DNA from 2 places in the Blautia luti genome. Region 1 is predicted to be linked to the other one. Evidence: riboswitches for the same ligand, from Rfam matches in the RefSeq annotation. Region 1 holds a riboswitch; the other holds the start of a gene.

Region 1 (7,856 bases):
GATCGCAAATTTACCTGCCAGCTCTGTCATAGCTGTCTCATCAGAATCTGCTGAAGTCTGATCAGTTTTCTCCTCCTTTAAAATATCGGACGGGATCACTGCCAGATTGCACTTTGCTTTCAGCAGAGACTTCAGATCCACTTTATCATAAGTTCCGGCAGAAATGATTTCTCCCTTTTCCAGTGATTTCTTGATATTATCTACTTTGCAGTCATCTTTGGCCGCAGAAACAGCTGCTACATTTTTATCTGCACTGATCTTATCGATCATTTCCAGTGCTATGTCGGATGCTATATAGGATTTATCCACCGGAAGCTGGACTACGATAATGGACTTGTCGATTCCTGCAGGGATCTGATCCTTTTTGTCCTCTGGTACCAGGAGATACTGGATTGTATCATTCTTATACAGTTTCGCATAATCCTGTTCTGTGGCAGAGCTTCCTTCCTCTCCCTCTTCAGAACCGGAACCACTGGAAGTTTTCACAGTGTCCGCTGCTGTCTCTGTCTGAGTTTCTGTCTCTGCTGCAGTATCCGCTGTGCTGTCTGTACCTGCTTTCTTGTCTGCATTCTCTTTCACAGTAATTTCCAGGACCGTCATATCATTATTATAATAATGAAGTTTAAACAATTTAGAATGCTCCAGTTTCAGAGAACTCTGGTATTCCAGACCTGTGATCTTCGGTGCATTCTCATCCATGTATACAGTACCTGCATCTGTTTCGGCTTCTTCCCCTTTTTCTACTTTCTTGGAACTGTCTGTGCCAGCTGCTGATTTTGCACTGACAGAAGAAGTACTGCCGCTGCCTGAGCTGCTGTCCGGAATATCCATACCGAAATAGAGAGTATATTCGATCTCATATGGTTTGGACATGGCTGTGGTGCAGCCTACTACTTTATTGTTGGCATTTAACTGTACAGGGATCTTGAAGGTTGTGTAATCACTTCCCTGTTCTACCGGATCATACTGATTTCCGCTTGCCTTCAGATAAATCCATTTACTGCTGCTGAATGTAACATATGCCCATGCCTGTCCGCTTTCTACACTGATCTTGTCACAGGTAATATTCAGACCATGAGTTCCTGTTCCACCTTCCCATGAGAAAGAGAAATCTCCGGAACCGTATTCGCCGTCCTTTAATCCTCCTGCTGAAGAATCTACCTGGCTGGTCTGGCCGTCTGTCTTCGAGGAATAATTATTGTTTCCACCTGAGGTATTACCGCCAGTGCTGCCTCCGCCTCCGGAATTGCTTCCACCACCTGTTCCGCTTTCACCGCCTGAAGACGGAGTTGGAGTCGGACTTGGCGTCGGTGTCTTAGCTGGAGTCCGGGTTGGAGTCGGGGTAGGGGTTGCACTTCCTGAATTTCCGGTATCTGCCGTAAATTTCAGAGTATGATCATACCACATCTTATCTTTCTCACCGGCTTCATAATAACGGTGGGAACGTGCTGCCAATTTAATGTCTTTATTCAAACCTGACAGCGGTACTTCATAGGTATACTGGCCATTTTTATTCACTTTATATGGGATCAGTTTACTGTCACTTGCTTTCAGGGCTGCTTTCTTTGTTCCCAAAAACAGCTTGTCATAGCCTGTGCCGCTTAATGTGATCGTAGCTGTGATCTTTCCCTTTTTGACTTTGATCTTACAGTCAATGATCTTAAACATAGTGGCCGTACCGGATATATGCTCTACAGATCCTGTATAAGTTCCGTCTTTCGGTACAGTAGTGGACGGCGTCTGAGTAGGCTTCGGGGTAGGAGTCGCTGTTGGCTTGGGCGTTGGAGTTGGCGTTTTTACAGGTACCGGGGTAGCTGTTGGACCCGGCATCGGTGTAATGGAAGGATTTACAAAACCTTCCTTGGTAATATGTATGGTATAAGTGATATCATGGGGTTCTTCCATGGCAATAGTGGTGCCAGTGATATCCATATCCGTATTTACCTTCACAGGAATCTCGAAGTAAGATCCGCCTTCATTGCTGGTCGACTGATATTCTACACCGCCTACGATCAGACGGATAAATTTGGTGCTGCTGAATTTAATGGTTGCATAAAGCATTCCATCCCGTACGATAATATTCTCGCAGGTGATCTTCGTCTTTCCTGTTCCTCCTGTAAAGGAGAAATCATCTGCCTGATAGGTTCCATCTGTCATCGCCTGGAAAGCTGCTGATACCAGAGGTCCTGCTGGATCTTCAGATTCTTCTGTATTCTGAGTTTCTTCTGCATCTTCAGAGTCTTCCTCCAGGCCGTCAATCCTGTAAAAATCTTCATCTGCCTCATCACTGTCTTCTTCCAGACCATCGATCTTCCACATGGAATCCTCCTGGGAATCACCGTGTGATGGGGAAAGTGTTCCGTTTTCATCATCTACGGTACTGCTGTCTGCTTCATCATCTGAGGAAGTATCTTCTGTGTCTGCTGTGTCCTCTGCATCCTGCGCGTCGTTGTCCGCTGTATTCTCTATATCATCGCCTACATCATCCCCTGTTTCCTGCTCTGCCTCTTCAGGAAGCTGCAGATAAAGATCTTCTGCATCATACCATTCGCCGGTGTCTGTGCTGCATGGAACATAGGCTGCCTTTTTTCCCAGATCTGCAGGATCAATGTAGAAACGGTAATGATAATTTCCTTCTTCATCCTGCACGCCTTCGATCACCGGATCCTTTTCCTCATCTGTACGGCTGCCGATATAAAGTTTATTGTATTCTGTGTTTGCTGATACAACATCGATCAGAATAGAATCTCCATCCCAGACTGCCGTTTTTGACAGGATCTGCAGGAATTCTTCATTCAGCTGTATCTCCTGTTCTGTATCTTCTGTGCTTTCTGTCTGTGTAGTTTCCTCTGTACTTTGTTCTTCTTCCTGTACCTGTCTGTCATTTTCTCCGTGCACCTCGGTTTCTGCCGCGGATACTGGATACGGAACTGTGGGCGCTGCGGTCATTGTCACTGCGAGCAGAGTGGCAAGAAATTTTTTCGCCTGCATACTTTTTCTCTCCTTTTTTATAATTAAGATTACAATATAGGACTGTACTTTCTCAAAAGTATACTTTCTCACAAAAAAGCCTACTCCCTTTTAGATGAGTAGACTTTATTCGCACAAATAAAACATCTCTTTCCTGACGGCCGGATGTTTCGTTTTTGTGAATTTCTGCTTTCATCGGAAGCGATTCACTGATCCTTCAGCAGGTTTCCTGACTTACAAATTAACTGCCTGACCATGCCTTCTCACATCTTATGCAATGGCTGTTATGGTCATCTCTTATGCTTACAGTGACCGGATCGTTCAGGACTTACACCTGATTCCCTTTTGCCCAGAAATACTGGCACTGAAGTTCCTATATTTCTTTACATTATAGCAAATATCACTGTACTGTGCAAGCATTCCACTATAATCTCTTCACAATAAACATAGTGCAGAATGGTTTTCATGATCCACATATATTTGGCATATTCATGCCAAAACGCCTCGCGGGATAGTGGTGTGTGAACAGTTACCAGTATACAGCATATATACTATTATTTTCTTATATTTTGTTGTTTTTTAACAATTTTAGTGCTATCATGAGAATTGGATTGTATGAATTTCTGCGGAACAGTCCCATCCACAGACACATGCGGAAACGTGTCTGAATATATCAATAGGCAAGGAGAATATATATGAAGCAAAGAAGAAAAATCCTGCTTGCACTGCTGCTCAGCGCATCAGTCGCAGCTACACCAATTGCTTCTGCAGTTCCGGCTTTTGCGGAGAATCCGGACTTTACAGCAAGCGCAGAATTTACAGATACACCGGAAGAGGAAACTTCTGCCGAAACAGAGGCTTCTGCTTCAGAAGATTTTGATTCAGCCACTACGGATACAGACGTATTCAGCGCAGGTGAGGTAGAATACACCGCTGAAGAAAATGTTTCTGACCAGGCTGATGCAGAATCCCGCACTCATTCCATCAATGTTACCGTAGGTGGCAAAACCACTGGTATCTATGCTTTTAAAAACGTAGTTGTTACCCAGCAGGATGATGGAACTTATCTGGTTCGTATGCAGAGCACTTCGGATGTAAGAGATTACATCGCTTTCGCAGATGACAATGAGGAGACCAGCCGCGAGGCAGTATATAATCATGAAGTCGACTGGTATCAGGCTACAACCATCACCAAGGACGACGGCACCAAAGAACTCTGGTATACAGTTCCAGTGAAATCTCTTACTGATACACTCTATGTGGCATACAGCAGTGAGAAGAATCTGACTGACCCGTGGAAAAAGCCACCGAAACAATGGGACAGAAAGATCTATGCACTTCAGTTTGATACCACTTCTATGGCAGATACCACAGAACCCGACGCTGTAGCTTCTGATATTCATGTAGTTCCGGCCACTGTTATTAAAGCCCAGCTGACACCTACCAACAACACAGGAATGTTCAAAGTTACTTCTGCACTTTACAGAAAAGATGAAACAGGTACAACTCTGACCATCACTTTAAGCGGAAAGGGTTACCATTATCTGTACAAGGGAACTTATGAAGAAGCCGTTGCCAACGGAAACAATCAGGAGAACTGGATCAAAGGTGAAGAAGTTAATGGTGTATGGACATTTACCATTCCTGTTTCAGATGGTGAAACCTACCTTCCTCTGGTAGCTATTTCCAATAAATATCTCACCAAATTTGAGAACGGTGAATCAACTCTGGAAAGAGCTTTCTATCCTCGTCAGGCAGTCATTGATACAGAAGCCAAGACTCTGGTTACCGGCGATTATGATTATACCAGAGAGCTGACAGTATCAAACAGTGTTAAAATGTTTAGGCTGAATGCTGCTACCCTGGAAACCATTGGTGGACCAAACTCCAACGGATATGAAGAAGTGCTTCATCTGACCATGGGCAGTACCAGCTTTGATAAAGTTTTCATCGGTTCCGCTGAAGATGCAGCAAAGGCTGATACTACAACCCCTATCACTGATACCAAGGCAGATCTTGTAGTAAGAGAAGGCTCCGGGGACGGTGATGGATTCAAATCTGATAACCTTGAAAAAGATGTTGTCATTTCTTTCCACTCTGTAAGAAATGACTCCTGGTATGAACGTATCTTCAATATCAGTAAAACAAACAGCACTCTTACCGTCACACCAGTATCGGTTCCTGCTACAGAGATCACTCTGGACACAGACAGCCAGACACTGGATGCAGGCACAACATTTAAATTGACAGCTACTGTTACTCCTGCTGATACCACTGATGCCGTAACATGGTCTTCCAGTGACGAAACTGTAGCTACAGTATCCGAAGATGGTACTGTAACAGGTATCAAAGAAGGTACAGCTGTGATCACTGCTACTGCCGGCAATGTGAAAGCCGAATGTACTGTTACTGTTAAGGTTCCTGCTACAGAGATCACTCTGAATACAGTTAAGAAAAATCTTAAACCAGGTAAATCCTTTACACTGAAAGCAACCGTTGCACCATCAGATACCACTGATGCTGTAGAATGGTCTTCCAGCAACGCAAAAGTTGCCAAAGTATCCGAAAATGGTACTGTAACAGCTGTTAAAGAAGGTACAGCAGTAATCACTGCAAAGGCTGGCAATGTAGAAGCCACATGTACCGTTACTGTTAAGAAAGCAGTTGTAAAAGTAACAAAAGTTGCTGTTTCAGCTACTCCTTCCCGCAATGTAGCAGCAGGCAAGAAAGTACAGCTGAAAGCCACTGTAACTCCTTCCAAGGCTACCAACAAGGCTGTAACATGGAAGTCCAGCAATACCAAATATGCTACTGTTGACTCCAAGGGTCTTGTAACCTTCAAAAAGAACGCAGGAGGCAAAACTGTAACTATCACTGCTACTGCCAAAGACGGAAGCAAGAAGTACGGAAAAGTAACTCTTACCTGCATGAAGGGTTCTGTAAAGAGCATCAAACTTTCCGGAACTACTACCATCAAAGCCGGCAAGAGCACAACATTAAAAGCTAAAGTTTCCACTCAGAACGGAAAAGCAAACACCAAACTTACCTGGACATCCAGCAATACAAAGATTGCCACTGTTAATTCCAAGGGTAAAGTAACAGCTGTCAAAGGTAAAAAAGGCACTGTAAAAATCACAGCCAAAGCTACTGACGGTTCCAAGAAAACTGCAACCATTACCATCAAAGTAAAATAAGCAGTATAACCTAAAACAACCTGCCGGAAAACCGGCAGGTTGTTTTTATTATACTGCTTTATTATTTCGCATCTTTCTTCTCTGCTTCCTTCAGAGTGGAAGAATCAAAGTTTAAGGTATAGTCAATTGCATGAGGCTGACTCATAGCTGTAGTATCTGCTGTTACTTCCATCTCTGTATCGAACTCTGCAATCGGAATTTCAAATGTGGAATTGCCGTCTTTATTTACAGGTAAATACTTCTCATCATTGACCAGCATATAGTCATAATATGGGCTGCTCCATACGATGGTTGCAGTAGCTTCATCTCCTTTGATCTCAATAGCTGCCGGAGAGTCTACAGTTGCTCTGCCTGTTCCACCTGTAAGTGTTACTTCTGCAGTATAACTTCCGTCCTCTACCCCAAGATCTGCGATTTTTTTGCCTTCTGTTTTTTCTGTATCTTTCTCTGCATCATCGGAAACCTCTGTGTCTTCTTCCTTCACAGGATTCTTAACGCTTACTTTATGATCATACCATTTGCCCTTTGTTCCGATCAGTGCTACCTGAAATTCCTCATCAATGGCAGGTACCGGAATATCAAAGCCATATACCTCTTCAGACATCCCATCGCTGTATGTCACTTTGTCAGAAGTTGGTTCCAATAATTCTGCGCCCTCTTTCTGTGCATCTTCAGCAGTTCCTGCAAAAAGATTTACAATTTTTTTGGATGCCAGTGATACATGGATTGTCATTTTTCCATCCTTTACAGTCAGGGTTCCTTTACCATCCATAGCTTCGTTTACATGGAACATACTGCTGTCTGTATCAAACTCAGCTGTATAGACGCCATCTTCGAGAGTCTGGGATTTCGCTGCATCTTCTGATTTTGCTTCTCCATCCTCAGCTTCTTCTGTGGTCTCCTCTGTCGTTGTTTCCTCTGTGTCATCTGTTTTCGCCATAACAGGAGTTGTACTTACAAGCGCTGCAGACAGTGCAAGCATTGACATCATCATGGCAACGGAACGTTTTTTCATAATAGATTCTCCTTTTTTCTGAAAATATATCTGCCCGGAGACTTATAAAAGTATCCGGGCAGTCTGAAATTCTGATTAACTGAAAAATTATTCAGCGTCTGTTGTTTCTTCTGCAGCATCATCTGTTGCAGTATCATCAGCTGCAGCATCATCTGTAGATTCTGCCTCTGCATCGTCTGTTGTCTCTTCATCAGATGTTCCAATGGAATCGATAGCTGCCTGTGTATGTTCTACATAGAGATCTTCTACTGCTTCGATTCTTCCAAGTCCTTCGATCTGGCATTCAACACTGTCAAATGCTCCAGATGCTTCGAACTGGCTCTTCCAGGAATCATCATCATCGCCTGCCATATCGTTGTTAGCGTGGTCACCGGCAACAACCATCAGAGGACGAAGGATTACATTCTTGAATCCTGCATCTTTTACTTTCGCGATAACCTCTTCGCAGGCTGTATCTTCCGGCTTACCTTCTACAGTACCAATGAAAGCGTTTGTAAGTCCAAGGTCTTCCATCTGTGTCTGCATCTGATCATATGTTACGTTAGCTGTATGAGATGTACCATGTCCCATGAATACAAATGCTGTACCAGCATCTGCTGCTGCTTTCATATCATCGAATCCAGCTTCCTTGCATGCAGTATCTGTAATTGCCTGTGCAACTGCTTTCTTGTCATCGT
Region 2 (7,856 bases), 880 kb from region 1:
AGCTGTTATGCCGTAACAAGGCATCGGTTGGATGAAAAGAGGAAACCTTCGGGCGAAATGCCTGGAGGTTTTTTTGAACCAATTTTTATGTATAACAGTATAAAACAGTTGACAACAGTTATATACTGTTATATACTGTTATACAGATGGAGGAGACACATATGCATATAATTATCAATAATTCATCCATGGTACCTATTTATGAACAGATTATGGATCAGATAAAAACTGCCATTATAAAGGGAGAGCTACATCCAGACACCGTGTTACCGTCTGTCCGCAGTCTGTCAAAGGAGCTGAAGATCAGTGCTCTGACAGTCAAGAAAGCCTATGATAATCTGGAAGAAGAGGGATTTACCGTAACTGTTCATGGAAAAGGAACCTACGTTGCAGCTACAAATAGAGACCTGATGAGAGAAGAACAGCTTAAGGAAGTGGAGAGTGACCTGGAACAGGCAGTTTCAAAGGGAAGAAGATTTGGGCTGAACGATAAGGAAATCAGAGATCTTTTTGAAATGATCATGGAGGACTAAGACATGTTGAAAATCAGTCATTTGCAGAAACATTACAGAGGTTTTTCGCTGGACTGTTCTATGGAAGTACAGCCTGGGATGATTACAGGACTTATTGGAAGAAATGGTTCCGGGAAATCCACAACATTTAAAGCTTTGCTCGGCTTGATTCATCCGGATGGCGGAGAGATAGAGGTCTTTGGGAAAAAGGCAGAAGAGCTTAAGCCGGAGGATAAGCAGAAACTGGGAGTTGTTTTTGCAGATTCAGGCTTCAGTATGTATCTGACAGCAGCGGGCGTGGCCAATATTATGAAAAGCATATATCCGGATTTTGACAGAGAGAAATTCCTGCAGCAGTGCAGAAGATTCAATCTGCCCACAGACAAGAAAATCAAAGAATTTTCCACTGGTATGAAAGCAAAGTTTAAAGTACTGGCAGCATTAAGCCATAAGGCAGAACTGCTGATTCTGGATGAGCCCACAGTTGGTCTGGATGTGATCGCCAGGGATGAGGTGCTGAACATGCTGAGAGAATATATGGAAGAAAATGAAAGCAGTTCTATTCTGATCAGTTCCCATATTTCATCAGATCTGGAGAGTCTTTGTGACGATTTTTATATGATCCATGCCGGAAAAATTATTCTTCATGAGGATACAGATGTACTGCTGTCAGATTATGCAGTTCTTAAAGTTTCAGAAGAAGAGTACGAAAAACTGGATCAGCAATACCTTATTAAGATCCGGAAAGAGGCTTATGGATACAGGTGTCTGACAAACCAGAAACAATTTTATATGGAAAATTATCCGGATGTTGTAATTGAGAATGGAAAGATTGATGATCTGGTAGTGATGATGGAGGAACAGGTATGAAGGGATTATTTGTAAAGGATATAGAACTGATGAAACAGCAGAAACAGTTTTTTATCCTGGTTGTTGTAATGGAAGTCATCCTGAATCTGGCAGGAAGCGGGAGTGTCAGTTTTGCTACAGGATATTTTACGTTTGTCACAGCAATTTTTGCCATTACGACTATAAGTTATGATGAGTTTGATAATGGTCTTGCATTTCTTATGACCTTGCCGGTTACCAGAAAACAATATGTGGCAGAGAAATATCTGCTGGGAGCAGGGCTTACGGCTGCAGCGTGGGGAATTACAACGATAACGGGAGTGATCTGCAAAGGCGTGGCAGAGCTTCAGGGGGACCTGAGTGAGACTATCATCGACAGCCTGATATACATTCCACTGGCACTTCTTATGTTGACGGCATCACTCCCGCTTGTAATACATTTTGGAGCGGAAAAAGGACGTTATATTGCAATGGTCATGTGGGCTATTATAATTGCCGTAGTTTATAGTCTGATAAAAACAATTGGACTTTCAGCAGACGCAGTCGATGCATGGCTGAATGGACTGAACCGGGGAATGGTATTGGCCGGAGCTGTATTGTTTACAGTAATTGTATATATGGGATCTTATTGGGGTAGTGTACGGCTTATGGAGAAGAAAGAATTTTGATGTGTCTCGAATATAGTTGTAATTATAAATGCAGTGTGCTAAAATTATATCAGCGTAATTGAATAGCTGTTAAGTGAACATTATCATATGCAGATTCTGTGTATGATAATGTGAGAGGGAATCAGGTGAAATGCCTGAACGGTTGCGGCCACTGTATACAGAAAAAAGCGGGATTGTAATATGTCATTGCATAAATATGTGAGAAGGCGGAATCCGGCTGCCAGAGAGTATCTGGAAATATTTCTGATACAACATTCATGAACTGCTGAAGCATGGATGTTGTATCAGTTTTTATTTTGTGGAAACTTTCTGTGATCTGTGAGTCAGGAAACCTGCCTGACAGTGTAAAGAAGGAGCTTCCGTAAAAAGTATCCGTTATTTTTATCACTTCTATTTTACTTTTTCTGAAGTTCCATCTTTTCGGTTACACGAACAAGTAAACGACATATACGAAAAGAGAGGAAGTCAAATGAAAAACAGGTATTTATCTACAAGAATTATGGCAATTATGATGGCAGCAGCTATGGTAGTTTCCGCAGCTCCGGCAGCTTTTGCAGCAGAGAGAGCAGACTCTGAGACGATCAAAGAGGACAACCAGCCGGCAGCAGATGCAGATGCAGACGCACAGGATTCAGCAGATGCAGATAAAACAGCAGACGCAGAAGGTACAAAGACAGAATATCCTCTGACCATCACAACCTATGATTATGATGGAAATGAAATTGAAACAACCTATGAAAAGGCACCGGAGAAAGTTCTTGCTGTATATCAGGGAAGCATTGAAACTATGCTGAAACTTGGACTGGAAGACCGCCTTGTAGCTACAGCGGGTCTTGATAATGAAGTTCCGGATGATCTCAAAGAAGCATTCTCTAAAACAAATTATCTTGATGAATTTACCCCATCCCTTGAGACTGTAACGATGTTGGAGCCAGACATGATCTTATCCTGGAGTTCCCTGTTCTCTGATAAAAACCTCGGAAATGTAACAGACTGGATCGACAAAGGCTGCAACGCCTATTACAACACAAACACACGCCCTGACGGAGACAGAACTCTGGAAAATGAATTTACAGATATTTTAAACCTTGGAAAGATTTTTGATGTACAGGACAAAGCACAGGCAATCGTAGATGATGCAAAGGCAGTGATCGATAAAACTCTTACAGCAACAGCAGATGTAGAAGAGAAACCAAGCGTAATGGTTTTGGAACCTCTTGGAGAAGATATCACAAACTATGGTGCAAAGAGCCTTGGTGGAGATATGGTAACACAGTTAGGTGCGACTCTGGCAAACCCGGATGCTTCTACAGTTGGAAAAGAAGATATTATTGCAGCAAATCCTGACGTAATTTTCGTAGTATATATGCCATATGCAGGAGATGATCCGGAAACAGTTAAGAATGACCAGCTTGCAGTTATTCAGGATGACGAAGCACTTCAGAGTCTTGACGCTGTAAAGAACGGTCGTGTTTATCCGATCATGCTCAGCGAGATGTATGCAAGTGCAACACGTACACAGGATGGAATCGAAACATTTGCAAAAGGATTATACCCGGACGTTAATCTTGACTGATTGAGGAAAATACAGTGAAAGAACAGGTTTCACAGACAAAAAAAGGCAGTGTGCTCAGAACATCCATGTATGTGGCAGTCCTCATCGGACTTGCAGGATTTCTTATTTTTTCCATACTTGCGGCGATTACTTTTGGTAATGCTGATCTGTCGCTGAAGGATGTGTACAGTGTCATTGTTTATAAATTATTTCATATAAAAAGTCTGTCTGCCTATGCAGAAGGTGCAATTCACGATGTTGTATGGCTGATCCGACTGCCCAGAGTCCTGTTGGCTCTGGCAGTTGGAATGGCTCTTTCTGTATGTGGCGTAGTAATGCAGGCGATCGTGCAGAACCCGCTGGCAGATCCTTATGTACTGGGTATTTCATCTGGTGCATCCCTTGGTGCAACGCTGGCAATCATGCTCGGAATCGGAAGCTTTCTTGGCGGGAACTCTGTCGGAGTTACTGCTTTTATTGGCGCGATGATCACCTCCTTTGCAGTTATTGCTATTGCAAATATGGGAGGAAAGGCAACATCAGCTAAGCTGATCCTTGCCGGAATGGCGGTCAGTGCGGTATGCTCTGCTTTTTCAAATTTTGTTATTTACATTACAAATGACAAAAATGCAGCTACGGAAGTTATGAAATGGAGCATGGGAAGTCTTGCAGGGGCAAGCTGGGCCAGAGTAGGTGTGATGCTTCCGGTTACTCTGATATGTGTGGTCATCTTCTGGACACAGTATCGAAATCTGAATCTGATGCTTTTGGGAGATGAAGTTTCTATCACACTTGGAACAGATTTACACAGATTGAGAACATTTTACCTGATTGTTGCTTCTGTAATGATTGGATTTGCCGTATATTGTGCTGGCGTGATCGGATTTGTAGGACTTGTGATTCCTCATGTAGTCAGGATTCTGTTTGGAACTGACCACAGAAGATTACTTCCACTGAGCGCACTTCTTGGCGCGTCTTTTCTGATCTGGTGTGATGTGGCATGTCGTGTGATCCTGAAGAATTCTGAGATGCCGATTGGTGTGCTGGTATCAATTATCGGTGCTCCATGCTTTATTTATCTGCTTGTGCGGAAATCCTATGGATTTGGAGGTAGCAAGTAATGAAGATCACTACAAAAGATATTCAGGTTGGATTTCACGCCCGACAGATATTAAAAGGCATTTCCATAGAGTCACAGGACAAAGAACTGGTAGGAATCATCGGGCCAAATGGAAGCGGAAAGTCGACGTTGTTAAAATGTATCTACCGTATTCTGAAGCCAGATGCAGGTGCTGTTTATCTGGATGGAGAGGAACTTCATTCTATGAGTGTCAAGAGTTCTGCAAGGAAAATGGCGGTTGTGGCACAGCATAATTACTACAATTTTGATTTCACAGTGCGAGAGGTTGTCCTTATGGGACGTGCACCACATAAAAAAACACTGGAACGAGATAATGCGAAAGATTATCAGATTGTGGATGAAGCATTGAGAACGGTGCAGATGGAGACGTTTGCAGACCGCACATTCTCGACTCTTTCAGGTGGAGAACAGCAGAGAGTAATTCTGGCAAGGGCACTGGCACAGCAGACACCTGCACTGATTCTTGACGAGCCGACGAACCATCTGGACATTACACATCAGATCATGCTGATGGAACTGGTAAAGAAGCTTAACGTAACTGTAATATCAGCTATCCATGATCTGAATATTGCGGCGGCATACTGCGATAAGATTTATGTATTGAAAGATGGTGTGCTGGAAGGATATGGAACTCCACAGGAAGTACTCACTCCGGAGCTGATCAAAAGGATTTACCAGGTAGATTCGGAAGTGGTAAATGACAGCCGCGGGAAGATGCATATTTTATTTTTATAATATGAGAATTGACAGGCCAGAGTCAGGAATGTTTTGACTCTGGCCTGCTGTATATGGGGGAATAAAGATGAATAAGATAGGAATTTTAACGTGTATTCATACTAATAATGTATGCGCCAGAGTTGGATGCCTGGCAGCATTTCAGAACAGAACCGATTTCTTTCAGGATTATCCGGAAGATACCTGTCTGGCAGCAATGATGACCTGCAATGGATGCAAAGACGCCAACCCGACAGACCCCATAGAAGACAAAGGAATCCTGGAAAAGATAGACAGACTGGTCAGCGAAAAGATCAGTGCCATCCACGTAGGTGTCTGTCGTCTCCCGGATGGAAAGCATGAATGTCCAAGGATGACACAGATCTGCAATATGATAGAAAAACGTGGAATCAAAGTGATCAGAGGAACACATAAAGAATAAAAAAGTTTCTATACAATTTATAAAATAAAAAGAATATAAAATGCCTTGAATATGGAGCTTAAAATTAATTGTGATATGAAATAAATGAACGTATAATAGCAGAACTCTATTGGATTTCTCTATATCAGTATGTTAAAATAATTAACTGATAAAGCTGACAGATAGAACGTTAAAAAATATATACTGATTATTCATAAGAAAAAAGGAGTTCTAAATATACTATGGAGAAACTTGTTGTAGGTATCCTTGCCCACGTAGATGCAGGTAAGACTACGTTGTCGGAGGGAATTTTATATTTAACGGGAAAAATCCGTAAGCTGGGGCGTGTGGATCATAAGGATGCGTATCTGGACACTTATAACCTGGAGAGGGAGCGTGGAATTACGATTTTTTCCAAGCAGGCGGAGTTTGAACTGGGGAACAGGGGGATAACTTTGCTGGATACGCCGGGGCATGTGGATTTCTCGGCGGAAATGGAGAGGACACTGCAGGTTCTGGATTATGCCATTCTTGTGATAAATGGAGCGGATGGTGTGCAGGGGCATACCATGACCTTATGGAGACTTCTGGCAAGATACCAGATCCCTACATTTCTGTTTATCAATAAAATGGACCAGGATGGAACAGATAAAGAGAAAATTCTGGCAGAATTAAAGAAGCGATTAAGTGATAATTGCGTTGATTTCACCTGGGAAAAATCAGATCTGCAGTCTCAGTTTCTGGAAGATATTTCTGTCTGTGATGAAGAACTGCTTGAAAAATATCTGGAAATAGAGGAAATATCAACATCAGATATCCGAAAAGTAATCAAAGAGCGAAAACTTTTCCCATGTTTCTTCGGTTCTGCTCTGAAAATGACAGGGGTAGAAGAATTCCTTCATGGGCTGGAAAAATACTGTGAGACACCAGAATATCCTTCAGAGTTTGGTGCAAAAGTATTCAAGATTGCCAGAGACGATCAGGGCAATCGTTTAAGCTATATGAAAATCACCGGAGGAACATTGAAGGTAAAGGAACTTCTCACAGATACAGAGAAGGCAGATCAGATCCGTATCTATTCCGGTGCGAAATTTGAACTGGCAAAAGAAGCTCCGGCAGGAACTATCTGCGCAGTAACCGGCCTGTCCCAGACACATCCGGGACAGGGATTTGGAATTGAACGGGAATCTGAGATGCCAGTTCTGGAACCTGTATTAAATTACAGAATTCTGCTTCCTGAGGACTGTGATGTTCACCAGATGCTTAAGAAACTCAAAGAGCTGGAAGAGGAGGAACCGGAACTTCACATTGTATGGAACGAACAGCTTGGAGAAATCCATGCCATGCTGATGGGTGAGGTTCAGATCGAGATATTAAAGCATCTGATCTGGGAGCGTTTCCATGTAGCAGTAGAATTTGGCACAGGAAATATCGTATATAAAGAAACTATTGCAGAACCAGTAGAAGGTGTGGGACATTTTGAACCGCTGCGCCATTACGCAGAAGTCCACCTGCTTCTGGAACCGGGAGAACCTGGAAGTGGATTGCAGTTCTTTACTGCATGCAGTGAAGACGTGCTGGACCGTAACTGGCAGCGCCTGATCCTGACTCATCTGGAAGAACGGGAACATCCGGGAGTATTAACTGGCTCTCCGATCACAGATATGCAGATTACCCTGATCACAGGACGTGCCCATCTGAAACATACAGAAGGCGGCGATTTCCGGCAGGCGACATACAGGGCAGTGCGTCAGGGATTAAAAAAAGCAAAGAGTGTTTTACTTGAGCCATATTATGAGTTCCGACTTGAAATCCCGGGAGATATGATCGGACGTGCTATGACTGACATCCAGAAAATGAACGGAACTTTCCAGCAGCCGGAAGCATATGAAGATGACATGATGGTGTTGAGAGGAAGTGCACCGGTATCCACGATGCGCGATTACCAGACACAGGTAACCTCCTATACCAAAGGCCGGGGCAGATTATTCTGTTC

What was found. A riboswitch is a leader RNA that binds a small molecule or an ion and turns the genes downstream of it on or off. The one in region 1 is predicted to bind cobalamin.
Region 2: linked by a shared signal. The riboswitch ahead of R8695_RS03005 (ABC transporter substrate-binding protein) and the one ahead of R8695_RS07100 (TroA family protein) in region 1 are both predicted to bind cobalamin.

The regions. Positions count from the first base shown of each region.
Region 1 covers NZ_AP028156.1:1,513,591-1,521,446, reverse strand. Annotated here, with positions in the region: gene R8695_RS07100 (TroA family protein) at 1-2,991, opposite strand, end outside; cobalamin riboswitch at 3,173-3,354, opposite strand; gene R8695_RS07095 (Ig-like domain-containing protein) at 3,666-6,164, shown strand; gene R8695_RS07090 (hypothetical protein) at 6,226-7,179, opposite strand; gene R8695_RS07085 (sirohydrochlorin cobaltochelatase) at 7,267-7,856, opposite strand, start outside.
Region 2 covers NZ_AP028156.1:637,117-644,972, forward strand. Annotated here, with positions in the region: gene R8695_RS02990 (GntR family transcriptional regulator) at 162-533, shown strand; gene R8695_RS02995 (ABC transporter ATP-binding protein) at 537-1,382, shown strand; gene R8695_RS03000 (ABC-2 transporter permease) at 1,379-2,029, shown strand; cobalamin riboswitch at 2,110-2,383, shown strand; gene R8695_RS03005 (ABC transporter substrate-binding protein) at 2,499-3,605, shown strand; gene R8695_RS03010 (FecCD family ABC transporter permease) at 3,620-4,705, shown strand; gene R8695_RS03015 (ABC transporter ATP-binding protein) at 4,705-5,460, shown strand; gene R8695_RS03020 (CGGC domain-containing protein) at 5,528-5,881, shown strand; gene R8695_RS03025 (translation factor GTPase family protein) at 6,103-7,856, shown strand, end outside.